2 regions of the Achromobacter sp. D7-1 genome follow, and region 1 is predicted to be linked to the other one. Evidence: predicted binding sites of a transcription regulator. Region 1 holds the regulator's gene; the other holds the start of a gene.
The links. Region 1 encodes FliA, which starts transcription of late flagellar genes. Its sites were predicted from a motif close to CTAAAGTTTNNNNNNNNNNNGCCGNTA; they were not measured.

Region 2: a site for FliA is predicted at 3,981-4,007, ahead of AC6LKD_RS20195 (flagellar protein FlaG). Genes of this name have one in related genera too.

Annotation. Positions count from the first base shown of each region.
Region 1 covers NZ_JCBAMT010000056.1:39,913-45,661, reverse strand. The annotation lists gene AC6LKD_RS21825 (response regulator) at 1-108, opposite strand, end outside; gene motB (flagellar motor protein MotB) at 111-1,103, opposite strand; gene motA (flagellar motor stator protein MotA) at 1,115-1,990, opposite strand; gene flhC (flagellar transcriptional regulator FlhC) at 2,109-2,690, opposite strand; gene flhD (flagellar transcriptional regulator FlhD) at 2,723-3,046, opposite strand; gene AC6LKD_RS21800 (RNA polymerase sigma factor FliA) at 3,474-4,229, shown strand; gene AC6LKD_RS21795 (FliC/FljB family flagellin) at 4,645-5,749, shown strand, end outside.
Region 2 covers NZ_JCBAMT010000049.1:33,969-39,717, reverse strand. The annotation lists gene fliK (flagellar hook-length control protein FliK) at 1-1,174, opposite strand, end outside; gene AC6LKD_RS20210 (flagellar protein FliT) at 1,171-1,524, opposite strand; gene fliS (flagellar export chaperone FliS) at 1,571-1,999, opposite strand; gene fliD (flagellar filament capping protein FliD) at 2,018-3,391, opposite strand; gene AC6LKD_RS20195 (flagellar protein FlaG) at 3,536-3,913, opposite strand; gene AC6LKD_RS20190 (IclR family transcriptional regulator) at 4,056-4,793, shown strand; gene AC6LKD_RS20185 (acyl-CoA dehydrogenase family protein) at 4,828-5,749, opposite strand, start outside.

The sequences.
Region 1 (5,749 bases):
CTGGCCGTTGCCGGCCGTCAAGACCTGCCATCCCGCGCCCGTCAACGTCGCCTGGACGATCATCCGCATCGTCGCCGAATCGTCCGCCACAAGAATCGTTGCCGCCATTGCTATCGAACCCCTTCCGCGGGCGGGTTGCTCTCCGCCTCGCCTGGTTTGGTTGCCGTCGTGGCCTGGGCCGCGGCTTGCGCCGCCTCCACTGCCGTTCCCACCTCGCGGGCATCCTTGGCGCTGACGTCCGCGGCTGCGGCGTTCTCGTTTTCGATGCGCCGCTGGGTGCTCTGGTTGAGCACCACTAGGCTGATACGTCTATTAACGGCCGCATACGGGTCATCTTTAACCAGGCTCATGCTGGACGACAGCCCCTGGATGCGCAGGACCTTGCTTTCGTTCATGCCGCCGGCCACCAATTCCTGGCGCGACGCATTGGCGCGGTCGGCCGACAGCTCCCAGTTGCTGTAGGCCCGCTCCCCGCGCGCATACTGAGATGCGTCGGTGTGGCCGGAAATGCTGACCTTGTTGGGCAATTCGTTCAGGACCGGACCCAGTTCTCGCAGGATGTCGCGCATATAGGGCTGCACATCCGCGCGGCCAGTGGCGAACATCGGACGGTTCTGGTTGTCGATGATCTGGATGCGCAGGCCTTCGGTCGTCAAGTCGATCAGCAGCTGCGGCCTGAAGCTCTTCAGGACCGGGCTGGTCTCGATGACGTTCTCGAGCCGCTTTTTCAGGTTTTCCAGGCGATGCTGCTCGCGGCGCTCGGCGTCGCCCATGGGCTGGGCCTCGACACGGTTGCCCTGCGCGCGGCGCACATCGCCTTCGCTGCGCAGGGGGTCGCTACCGCCGCCCGGCACCGCGCTGGTCTCGGCCGAGCTACTGGGGCCGCCCGCGATGGCGACGCGCAGCGGCATGCGGAAGTACTCGGCGATGCCCTTGAGCTCTTCGCGCGGCACAATGCTGATCAGCCACATCACCAGGAAGAACGCCATCATCGCCGTGATGAAATCGGCGTAGGCGATCTTCCAGCTACCGCCGTGGTGCCCGCCGCCATGCCCGCCCTTCTTGCGGCGGATCACCACGCGGTGATTGTTTACCGTGCTCATGGCCCGCTCCGTCAGGCCTTGCCGGTGGCGGTGGACTTGGCTTGCCGGACGTGTTCTTCCAGTTCACCGAAGGTCGGGCGCACGGCCGAGAATAGCACCTTGCGGCCGAATTCCACCGCCAGTTGCGGCGGATAGCCGTTCATGCTGGCCAGCAGCGTGGTCTTGATGCATTCCAGCACCTTGGTCGCTTCGTCGCTGCGGCGGTCGATGCGCGAGGCCAGCGGGCCCACGAAGCCGTAAGCCAGCAGAATACCCAGGAAGGTGCCCACCATGGCCTTGGAGATCAGGTCGCCCAGAATCGCCGGAGGCTGGTCCACGGCGGCCAGCGCCTTGATCACGCCCAGCACTGCCGCCACGATGCCGAAGGCCGGCAGGCCGTCGGCCATCTGTTGTAAGGCGCGCACGGGGACTTCGCGCTCGTGGCGGTAGGTCTCGATTTCCTCGTCCATGAGCGTCTCGATTTCGAAGGAGCTCATGTTGCCGCTGATCATGATGCGCAGGTAGTCCGTGATGAACTCCATGAGCTTGGCGTCTTTGGCGATGCGGGGATATTCGCTGAAGATCGGACTGGATTCCGGGTCTTCGATATGCGATTCGATGGCCATGAGCCCCTCGCGGCGCGCCTTGTTCAGCAGTACGTACAGAAGCGCCATCAGCTCCATGTAGACGTCCTTGCCATAGCGCGAGCTTTTCAGCGAGTCGGGTAGCGCGGCCTTGACCAGCATCAGCGACTTTTTGCTGTTGCTGGCGAGGAAAGCCCCGAAAGCCGCCCCGAAGATCAGCGTGAGTTCAAACGGCTGGTACAGCGCGCCCAAATGGCCGCCCAGCGCTATGAAGCTGCCGACGACCGACACGGCCACCACGAGAAAACCGATAACAATCAACACATCAGGCCCCTGCCAACGAAGTCTAAAACCGGCGTCAATGATCCCCTGTTCCCCTCGACCCAAAAAGGCGGGTTACGGGGGGTTTTCCAGGGCTTTTGATGTATTTGGATGCCGCCGGTCAGAGCCGGGCGGTATTCGCAACAGGCGCGGGGCGGGTGCCGGCGCGCGCCTTGGCCGCGGCGCGCGTCTTGCCAGCGCGGGGGGGCGGCCGGCAGATCGCGCACACGAAATCCGACTGGGGATCGTGGGCGTGGGCAATGAAATGCCCACCGCATTGGCGGCAGGCGGACATTTGCAGCATGCCGCTATCGAAAAAGCGCACCAGCATCCAGGCGCGCGTGAAGCTCAGGACGGGCTCTGCGCCTTCAGCGGCATCCGTGCCGGCGTTTTCGAGATAGAGACGATAGGCGTCGATGGTGGCGCGTATGCCCTTGCTGCTGGTGCGCGCATTCAGGAACGAATACACGTTGTAGAAGAGCGAGGAATGGATGTTCGGCAGCCAGGTCATGAACCAGTCAACCGAAAAGGGCAGCATGCCCTTGGGTGGCGAGCAGCCGCGGATTTCGCGGTACAGGCGCGCCAGGCGGTCATGGCTGAGGCTGGTTTCAGCCTCCAGCACCTGCAGCCGGGCTCCCAAAGTGATCATGGAGCTGGCAAGCAGAATGTCATCCGCTTCCTGCGAAACGCTCTTGGTGGCCATTACACGTGTTTCCGGAGGGAATGATCAGGCCGTCAGGCCAATTCTTCGACAGGCTGCTTGGCCAGCAGGATGGTTGCATGCGCTTGCTGCAGCGCACCACCCAGAACGTCATGGGTCAGGGCGGACAGCAGGCTGTAGTCATCGAAGCGGAAGCGGCACAGCAGCGAGCTGGAGCTTGCGAGCTTGACCAACTGCGCCGGCGAAAGGCGCATGAGGATGTCAGCAACCTCGTTGCTGAATCCCAGGCGGAACATCGACGCCGCGTAGTCGTCGCGCAGCATGCGCTGCGCCAGTAACAAATAAGACAGATTCACTTCGCGAATGTCTGTCAGCAATGAATTTTCGACTTGTTGCACGCCCAACTCCCTATTCCCTATCCCGCCGATGGGGGCTCATGTAAGCAAAAGCACCGGAATCCCGTTGCCTTCACGTCCGATACACCTTGCATTGATGCGAAATGTATCATTTGTTCGCAATTTAAGTAAAATTTACCACAGCTGATGTCATTTTCTATGACTTATATGACAAAACTTTGTTGATGTTGCGCAACTTACCTTTTCCGATACACCTTGACATATAAGTTTCGGACAAATTTACGTCAATTTGCCAAATAAGCATTCAAAACATTGCGTACTTTGAGGAATGAAACGGTGTTGTTTGCCGACAATGGCACCTTGCAGATCATTAAATCCACCTAGCTTTAGCTCAGCCGCGCGTTTGTCGACAATGTCGCAAATTGACAACAGCTTACGCGCCACGATGGACCCGCCCGACATTCCCGCAATGCCTCACGCAGATGACAGCCTGGTCGAATATGCCCCGCTAGTGCGGAAGCTGGCCCTGCAATTGCTCGCCCGGCTACCCGCCAGCGTAGAACTCGACGACCTGATACAAGCCGGCATGATTGGCCTGCTCGACGCCGTGCGCCGTTATCAGGAAACGGCTGACGCCCAGTTCGAGACCTATGCCACCACCCGCATCCGCGGCGCGATGCTGGACGAACTGCGCGGCCAGGACTGGCTGCCCCGTAGCGTCCGCGCCAAGGCGCGCAAGATCGAACAGGCCATCCAGCAGCTCGAACAGCGTTTGATGCGCGCGCCAAGCGAAGCCGAAATCGCGCAACAACTCGAGATGCCGCTGGGCGACTACCAATCGCTGCTGCACGACGCCCAGGGCGTTCAGATCGTGCACTACGAGGACTTCGCCACCGAACCCGACTCGGCCAGCGGCCAATCCGACTGGGCTGCCACCCTGAACCACGGCGCGGCGGGCGGCAATCCGCTGGATTCGCTCCTGGCAGGCGACTTCCGGCAGGCGCTGGTCCACGCCATCGACACCCTCCCCGAGCGTGAAAAACTGCTGTTGTCGCTTTGCTACGAACAGGGGCTGAACCTGAAGGAAATTGGCGCGATCCTCAATGTGACCGAGGCGCGGGTATGCCAGTTGCGGTCGCAGGCGACCGCGCGGATCCGGGTGAAGCTGAAGGAACAGGCTTGGCAGGAACTGCCCCAGGATGGGCAGATCGCCCAGGTGATCTAGGATCTGAATCAGCACCCCGCAGGAACGAGCCCAGGAGGGCAAAGGCTGTCGGCAACACGGACGCGTATCGCGTCCGTTTTCATTGCTGCCGTCTGGTCACCAGCGCTACCGGCACATCCGCTCCGGGCTTCTTTCCTGTAAGAGGTTGCCACGGCGCCCATCTCTACACAGAGACAACACGGCTTGTGTAGCGCCTGCCCGATACAGTGCGTCACGGCACCGGACACGCCCTCCTCCGGTGAATCCAAGAAAAATGTCGACTTTCGCGAAATAGCGCTAAAGATTGATTTTGGACTGCCGTAATCCTGGCAACGGAGAGATTCCTAGACACAAAGTCGACGAACTTTCCCGTTAACACCAGTGGGCGGCGTCGCTGCCCGGTTTGAAGAAGCCTTTCTCTCTTGGGAGCACCAACATGGCTGCCGTTATCAATACCAACTACCTCTCGATGGTTGCTCAAAACAACCTGAACAAGTCGCAATCGGCACTGGGCAGCGCCATCGAGCGCCTGTCCTCCGGCCTGCGCATCAACAGCGCCAAGGACGACGCCGCTGGCCAAGCCATCGCCAACCGCTTCACCGCGAACATCAAGGGCCTGACCCAAGCCGCCCGCAACGCCAACGACGGCATCTCGATCGCTCAAACGACCGAAGGCGCGCTGAACGAAATCAACAACAACCTGCAGCGCGTGCGTCAGCTGTCGGTTCAAGCCACCAGCGGCACGAACTCGCCGACCGACCTGGACTCGATCCAAGCTGAAATCAAGCAGCGCCTGGACGAAATCGACCGCGTGTCGGCCCAAACCCAGTTCAACGGCGTGAACGTCCTGGCCAAGGACAACAAGCTGACGATCCAAGTTGGCGCCAACGACGGCGAAACCATCACGATCGACCTGAAGGAAGTCACCGCCAAGACCCTGGGTCTGGACGGCTTCAACGTCTCCGGCCCGCGTGGCACTCTGACCAATCTGAGCGGTACGGAATACAAGGCCGCTTACGGCTCGACCACCTCCGTCACCAGCAACACCGTTGCCGAAGGTACCTCCGGTGATCTGGCCGGTCGTCTGGGTGTCGCCAACTCGAGCGTTTCCGTTGGCACGCAAGCTCAAGCTGACGACAATGGCAACTGGTTCGTCAAGGTCGACATCACTGCCGCTGACGCTACCGAATCCGGCAACCTGAAGGCCAAGGGCTTCGACGTCGCTTCGGGCGCTTCCGGCAGCTACTACATCGCCGTGAACCCGAAGGATGCCGACACCACGACGGCCCCGACCACTACCGCCAAGTTCACGCTGAAGACCGATTCGATCCCGCTGACCAGCCTGAACAAGGGCGCAACGGCCAACCCGCTGGCCGGTCTGGACAAGGCTCTGCAGAACATCGACTCGCAGCGCAGCTCGCTGGGTGCGATTCAGAACCGCTTCGAATCGACCGTTGCCAACCTGAACAACACGATCAACAACCTGTCCGCCGCTCGTTCGCGCATCGAAGATGCCGACTACGCCACGGAAGTGTCGAACA
Region 2 (5,749 bases), on a different contig from region 1:
GGCCCAGGCGGGGCAGGTCCAGCTTCAGCCGCGTTGCCCAGGTGGGGACCGCGGAGTCTGGGTCGCCGCCGTAGGGGTCGCGTTCGACTTCCCATTCCATGGGCGTGCCGGGCCAGGCTTCGCCTTGCCAGGTTAGCGTCTGGTTGGCCAGCACGTCGAGCTGCTGGCGGACGAGCGGCGTAAGGTCTTGGTGTATGCCGCTGACGGCCGTGCCGGGGGCGGATGAACTGGAGGAACCAGTGCTGCTGGGTGCGGCGTCCGTGCCCGGGCGTCCGCTGGCGGACGTGCCGACCCGCGAACGCGAAGGTGCGGATTCCTGTGCGGGCGGATTCTTGCCAAGCATGGCCTGCGGTTCGTTGCGCAATTGCTCCGGGCTGGCCCGACCGAAGACCATGTCGGTCAGATGGGACTCGTAGAACAGTCCGCTGCCTTGCAGCGCCTGGCGCAGGGCCTGTCCCAGGGCGCGGGCGGAAGGGCCGCCCGCCGCCAGGGCGGCATGCGCTGCGGCGTCTGGTCCTTTGGCGGCGTTGGCGCTTGCGCCGTGTCCGGTCTGGAGGTTCTGCTTGGCGGCGGTCGCCGGACTATCGCCGTCCAAAGCAGCCGCGACCGAGGTCGCGAGAGCGGAAGCTTGCTGGGCGGTGGTCTGCGTCGGCGTCTGGCCAGGCGTGGGCTGAGGTGTCTGCGCAGCGGTCTGCGCGGGCTGCTGGCCTGGTTGCGCTGTCGGCATGGGGCCGGCGCCGGCGGCGGGTTGGCCGGCCTGCGCGTCGGCGGTCCACAGGGGCGCGCGGCCCTGAACTGCCGGAGCCGCCTCGGGGAATTGGGCCAGCAAGGCCAGAATGGTGCGCGCCGTCGTGCCCAGCGTGGTCGGGGCCGAGGCGGTGGTGTCGCTGCTGGTGACCAGGCCGCGGGCAGCCAGCGCCAGCGCTGCCGCGGTTTTGGGGTCGACGACAGTATTCTGGCGGTCGCCGCGGGCGCCGCCAGTCTGTATGCCTTGCCGCGGGTCGCGCGTCGAGCCGTCCGAGGCGCCGGGCTTTTCCAGGTTGCCGGGCTGGCTGACCGCGTCGGGCCGGGCGCCGGAGACTTGATTGGCGCTGGCGGCGGACATCGTCGTGCCTAGCACGGCGTCCAGCCGCTGCACCAGGACGTTGCCGAGTGCGGCGGGACCTACGCTCATTCTTCAGGCGCCTGGTAGCCGTAGGCGGACAGCAGGGTCTGCTGGCGTTTCATGCGCCCGAGCAAGTCGCCCAGACGGGCCAGTTGTGGCAGCGCCAGGTCGCGGGTGAGCGCGTCGTTATCCAGGATGCGCACGAGCAGGTCGTATTTCATGGCGCGGCCGGCTTCGTCCAGCGGCGCGGAATGTTCGGTCTGGCGCAGACGCTCCACCAGCTCGCAGTATTGCTGTCCGTGGACCATGGCCCCGTCCCAGTCGCCGGCTTGCGCCGCTGCTAGCATTTCTCCCGTGATGAGAGCGATCTCCTGGTAGTGTTCCAGGATAGGGGAGGTGTACTGGGTCGTGGACGTCATGGAAATCTCGGGCGTTCGATGGCTGGACGGTGCGTATGCGGTGCCGTCAAGGCTGCACGCCTCCGACAGGGCGATCAATGGATGTTTGCCAGGCTTCGGCCAGATCGGCCAATAGGCGGTCTGCCGTTTCGAGCGCTTCCGGGTCTGCTTTCAGGTTTGCCATCAGCAGCGTGCGGACAATGTAGTCGTAGAGGCGGGCGAGGTTGGCGGCAATTTCGCCGCCGGCCTCCATGTTCAGTCCGGTTTTCAAGCCTTCATCGACGATTTTGATGGCCTTCGAAATGGCGGCTCCCCGTTCGGTGATTCTGCCTTCTTGAAGGTGCAGGCGAGCCTGCCCGATTGCCGCCCGAGCACCCATGTACAGCAGGGAGATAAGCCTTTCGGGGCTGGCGCCCAGGATCTGTGTTTCCAGCCCTATTTCTGCGTAGGAACGCACGGAATAAGATCCGGAGGGGCGGCGGGCAGCGTAGGTCATCAATACATCTTCTAGAAATTACTTGGATTTGCTCATGGCTGCGAACTGCTGCGTCAGGTAGTTGGCCGTGACCGTCTGTTGCGATACGAACTTGTCCAAAGCTACGAATTGGGCGCGCATGGCGGCCATGGACGCTGTGCTAGAGGCCTTGGCTCGTTCCAATTGGTCTTTTACGTCTTTAATCGACTCGTTCAGGCCATCCTGGCTGGTCTTGATCGAGCCGTTGCTGCCGAGGGCCGCCTTGGTGGCGGCGTCGAACTTGGCAGCAAGGCCATCGGCTGAGGTCATGAGGCGTTTGACGTCTGCGGGGTTGGCAGTCAACGCCTTGTCCAGTTCCTTTTGGTCGAGCTTCAGTTGACCCGTCTTGGGGTCCATGGCGATACCGAGATCGGCCAGCGAACTCACCGAGCCCCCCTGCGTGAAAACCTGCAAAGCGCTAGACATTGCAGACTGGATACCGCGGGTTGTGCTATCGCCGGTCAGGGCTTGATTCGTTTGGGCAGTGATATCGAATGCAGTCAGTTTCGAGATCGTGCTTTGCACCGCGTTGTAGGCACTGACGAAATCTTGCACCGCTTTGCTAGCGACGGTGGTATCGCTTTGCAGTTTCAAGGTGACGACTTTGTTGGCTTCCGTCTTTGCTGTCAGGTTCAGCGTAACGCCGTCAATCGCACCAGAAATATTGTTGCTGCCGCTCTTGATAGTGATGCCGTTAACCTCGACCTCAGCGTCGTCGGCTGCGGTTTGCTGCGTCAACTGGGTGCCGGAGCCAGAGTTGTAGCTCAGAATGTTTTCCAGTTCGGGAGTGCCGGTAACTGTGATGGACTTTACCGATGCCTGCACGCCAGTATCCTTTGCGCTGAGCATGAGGTAACTACCGGAGTCATTTGTGATGATCGTCGCGCGCACCGCAGCCTTGTCATCGCTATTGATCGCCTTTGCGATGCCATTCAGCGACGTATCGTCCTTCAGCTCGATCGTGTGCTTTTCACCGTTGGTGAGTTCAATTTCAAATGAACCGGTCGCGCCGTTCGACGCTTTGCGATCCGTGACCATGGCGGATTGCAAGGTCTGCGCCGCCGCCAGGTTCTTCACTTTGATGGCGTATTCGCCCATCGTGGCGCCGTCTTCACCAATGGTCGCGGTCAGGCCGTCACCTATGACATTGGGTTTGACGGCGTCCAGCGTCGACGCCTTGCCCAGTGCCGCTGCAGCCTTCTGCAGGGCTTCAACCGCGCTTTGAATCTGGCCAAAGGCGCTTACACGGGCCTCGTAACTGGCTTGGCGATTCGTATATAGGCTAAGTTTTTTGTCCTCGGCCGCCTGCAGATCGGTCAGGATCTTTTCAAGGGGCAAGCCGGTGGTCGAGCCGAGGTTGGTGATAGAGGCCATGTGAAATTCCTTCCTAGCGATGCGATTCTGTCAAAAATACGTTGGCGGCGATTGGCCGGGTAAGGGCATTAGGCGGGCCTAATTCGACGCTTCCATGATTGGCCCGCTCGATGGCAGCGGACGGAGCATGAAAACAGGGTCGAATCAGGCCGTGGTTTTGATGCCGTTTCCTTGCATGTTCACGATCATTTTGGCGATTTTCAGGAGCGTTTCGCTGGGGATCGTGCGTATGACGTCACCCGATTCCGCGTCGATCACCGAGACCACGACTTGGTGCACATTGGGGTCGATCTCGAACTGGAGCTGGGTGGACCAGGCTTTCATCTGGTCGTTGATTTCATCCAGAGCCTTGTCCAGGGGTAGCTTCTGCGAATCGGATTGATCCGACGTCGCGCTGTCCGAAGCCCCGCTGTTCGTTGCGGCGGCCGTGGGCACGACGCTCACGGCGGGGTCCGGCGCGACGGGCGCGGAGGCCAGCGGCGCTGGTGCAAACGATGCAGGGGCTATGGGGGTTACGGCCATGATCACTCCAACGGCGATGTGGGCGTCTCGGAGGAACGCGCTGTTTTCAGGGAATTCTCAGCTACGATAACGGCAGGCCCGCAGGGAACTTTAGCCACCGGCGAGCCAGATGTTTCACGTGCTAAACAGTTCGGATCGGGTAATGAGTGTCAAGACGGCGCTGAGAGTTATCGAAATCATCGAAACCTATGCGCGCGAGAAGCGCGCGCTGCCGCTATCGGAACTGGCCCGGTTGCTGGATGTGCCGGTGTCGAGCTGCCTGGCGTTGATCCGCACGCTGACCGGCCTGGGCTACCTATATGAAACCGGCCGGCGCCAGGGCTACTACCCGACCGGCAGGCTGCTGGCCATGGCGCAGCGCATCGCCCGCGCCGATCCGGTGCTGGACCGGGTTTATCCCAGCCTTACCGAATTAAGGGACGCTACGCGCGAAACGATTGTTTTCGCCAAACTGAGCCAGGAAGGCCGAGTGGTCTACCTGGATGTCCTCGATTCTCCTCATACCATCAGATATGCGCCGGTTGCGGGTGAATTCAAAGACGTTCATGCAAATTCGCTGGGGAAGGCGTTGCTATCGCTGCTGGACGCGCCAGCCCGCGACGCTATGCTCGCCGGGATGACCATGACCCGTCACAACGAACGCACCCTGGTCACGCGCGAGGCGCTGCTGGCGGATCTGGAACTGTCGCGCCAGCGCGGCTGGTTCATGAACAGCGGCGAGTCCATTGCGGACGTGGGCGCGATCGCCTGGCCGGTCACCCTGTCCGGCGAACATTATGCGATTTCGGTGGGCGGGCCGATCTACCGGATCGAGCCGCAGCAGGAAGCCTACGCGCGCATCCTGCGCTCGGCCTGCACGGCGCTGGAGCAGCAGGCCTGACAGGCAGGCCTGGCCGCTGATCAAACGCCGCCGTTCAGTAGGACTTGGGCAGGCCCAGCACTTTTTCCGCGATGAAGCACATGATCAGTTGCGGGCTGACCGGCGCAATGCGGGGAATGAAGCTCTCGCGCAGCAACCGCTCCACGTGGTATTCCTTGGCGTAGCCCATGCCGCCCAGGGTCATGACCGCGGTCTGGCAGGCGTTGTAGCCGGCCTCGGCCGCCAGGTACTTGGCCGAGTTGGCGTAGGGGCCGCAGGGCTTGCCCGCGTCATACAGGCTGGCGGCCTTGAACACCATCAGGTCGGCGGCTTCCAGCTGCATCCAGGCCTGTGCCAGCGGATGCTGGATGCCCTGGTTCTGGCCGATGGGGCGGCCGAACACGGTACGCTCGCCAGCGTATTTCACCGCCCGATCCAGTGCGGCGCGGCCGATACCCACCGCCTCGGCCGCGATCAGGATGCGCTCGGGGTTCAGTCCGTGCAGGATGTATTCGAATCCCCGGCCTTCCTCACCGATTCGGTCGGCCACCGGGATGCGCAGGCCGTCGATGAACAGCATGTTCGAGTCCACCGCCTTGCGGCCCATCTTCTCGATTTCGCGGACTTCTACCTTGTTGCGGTCCAGGTCCGTATAGAACAGCGACAGGCCCTGGGTGGGCTTTGCCACCTCGGACAGCGGGGTGGTGCGCGCCAGCAGCAGCATCTTGTGCGCGACCTGGGCGGTCGAGATCCAGATCTTGCGGCCATGCACCACGTACTCGTCGCCCTGGCGCACGGCGCGGGTGCTGAGCTTGGTGGTGTCCAGCCCGGCGTCGGGTTCGGTGACCGCGAAGCAGGCCTTCTCGCGGCCGGCGATCAGGGGTTCCAACCAGCGGCGGCGCTGCTCGTCGCTGCCGAACACCACGACCGGGTTCAGGCCGAAGATGTTCATATGGACGGCCGAGGCGCCGGTGAAG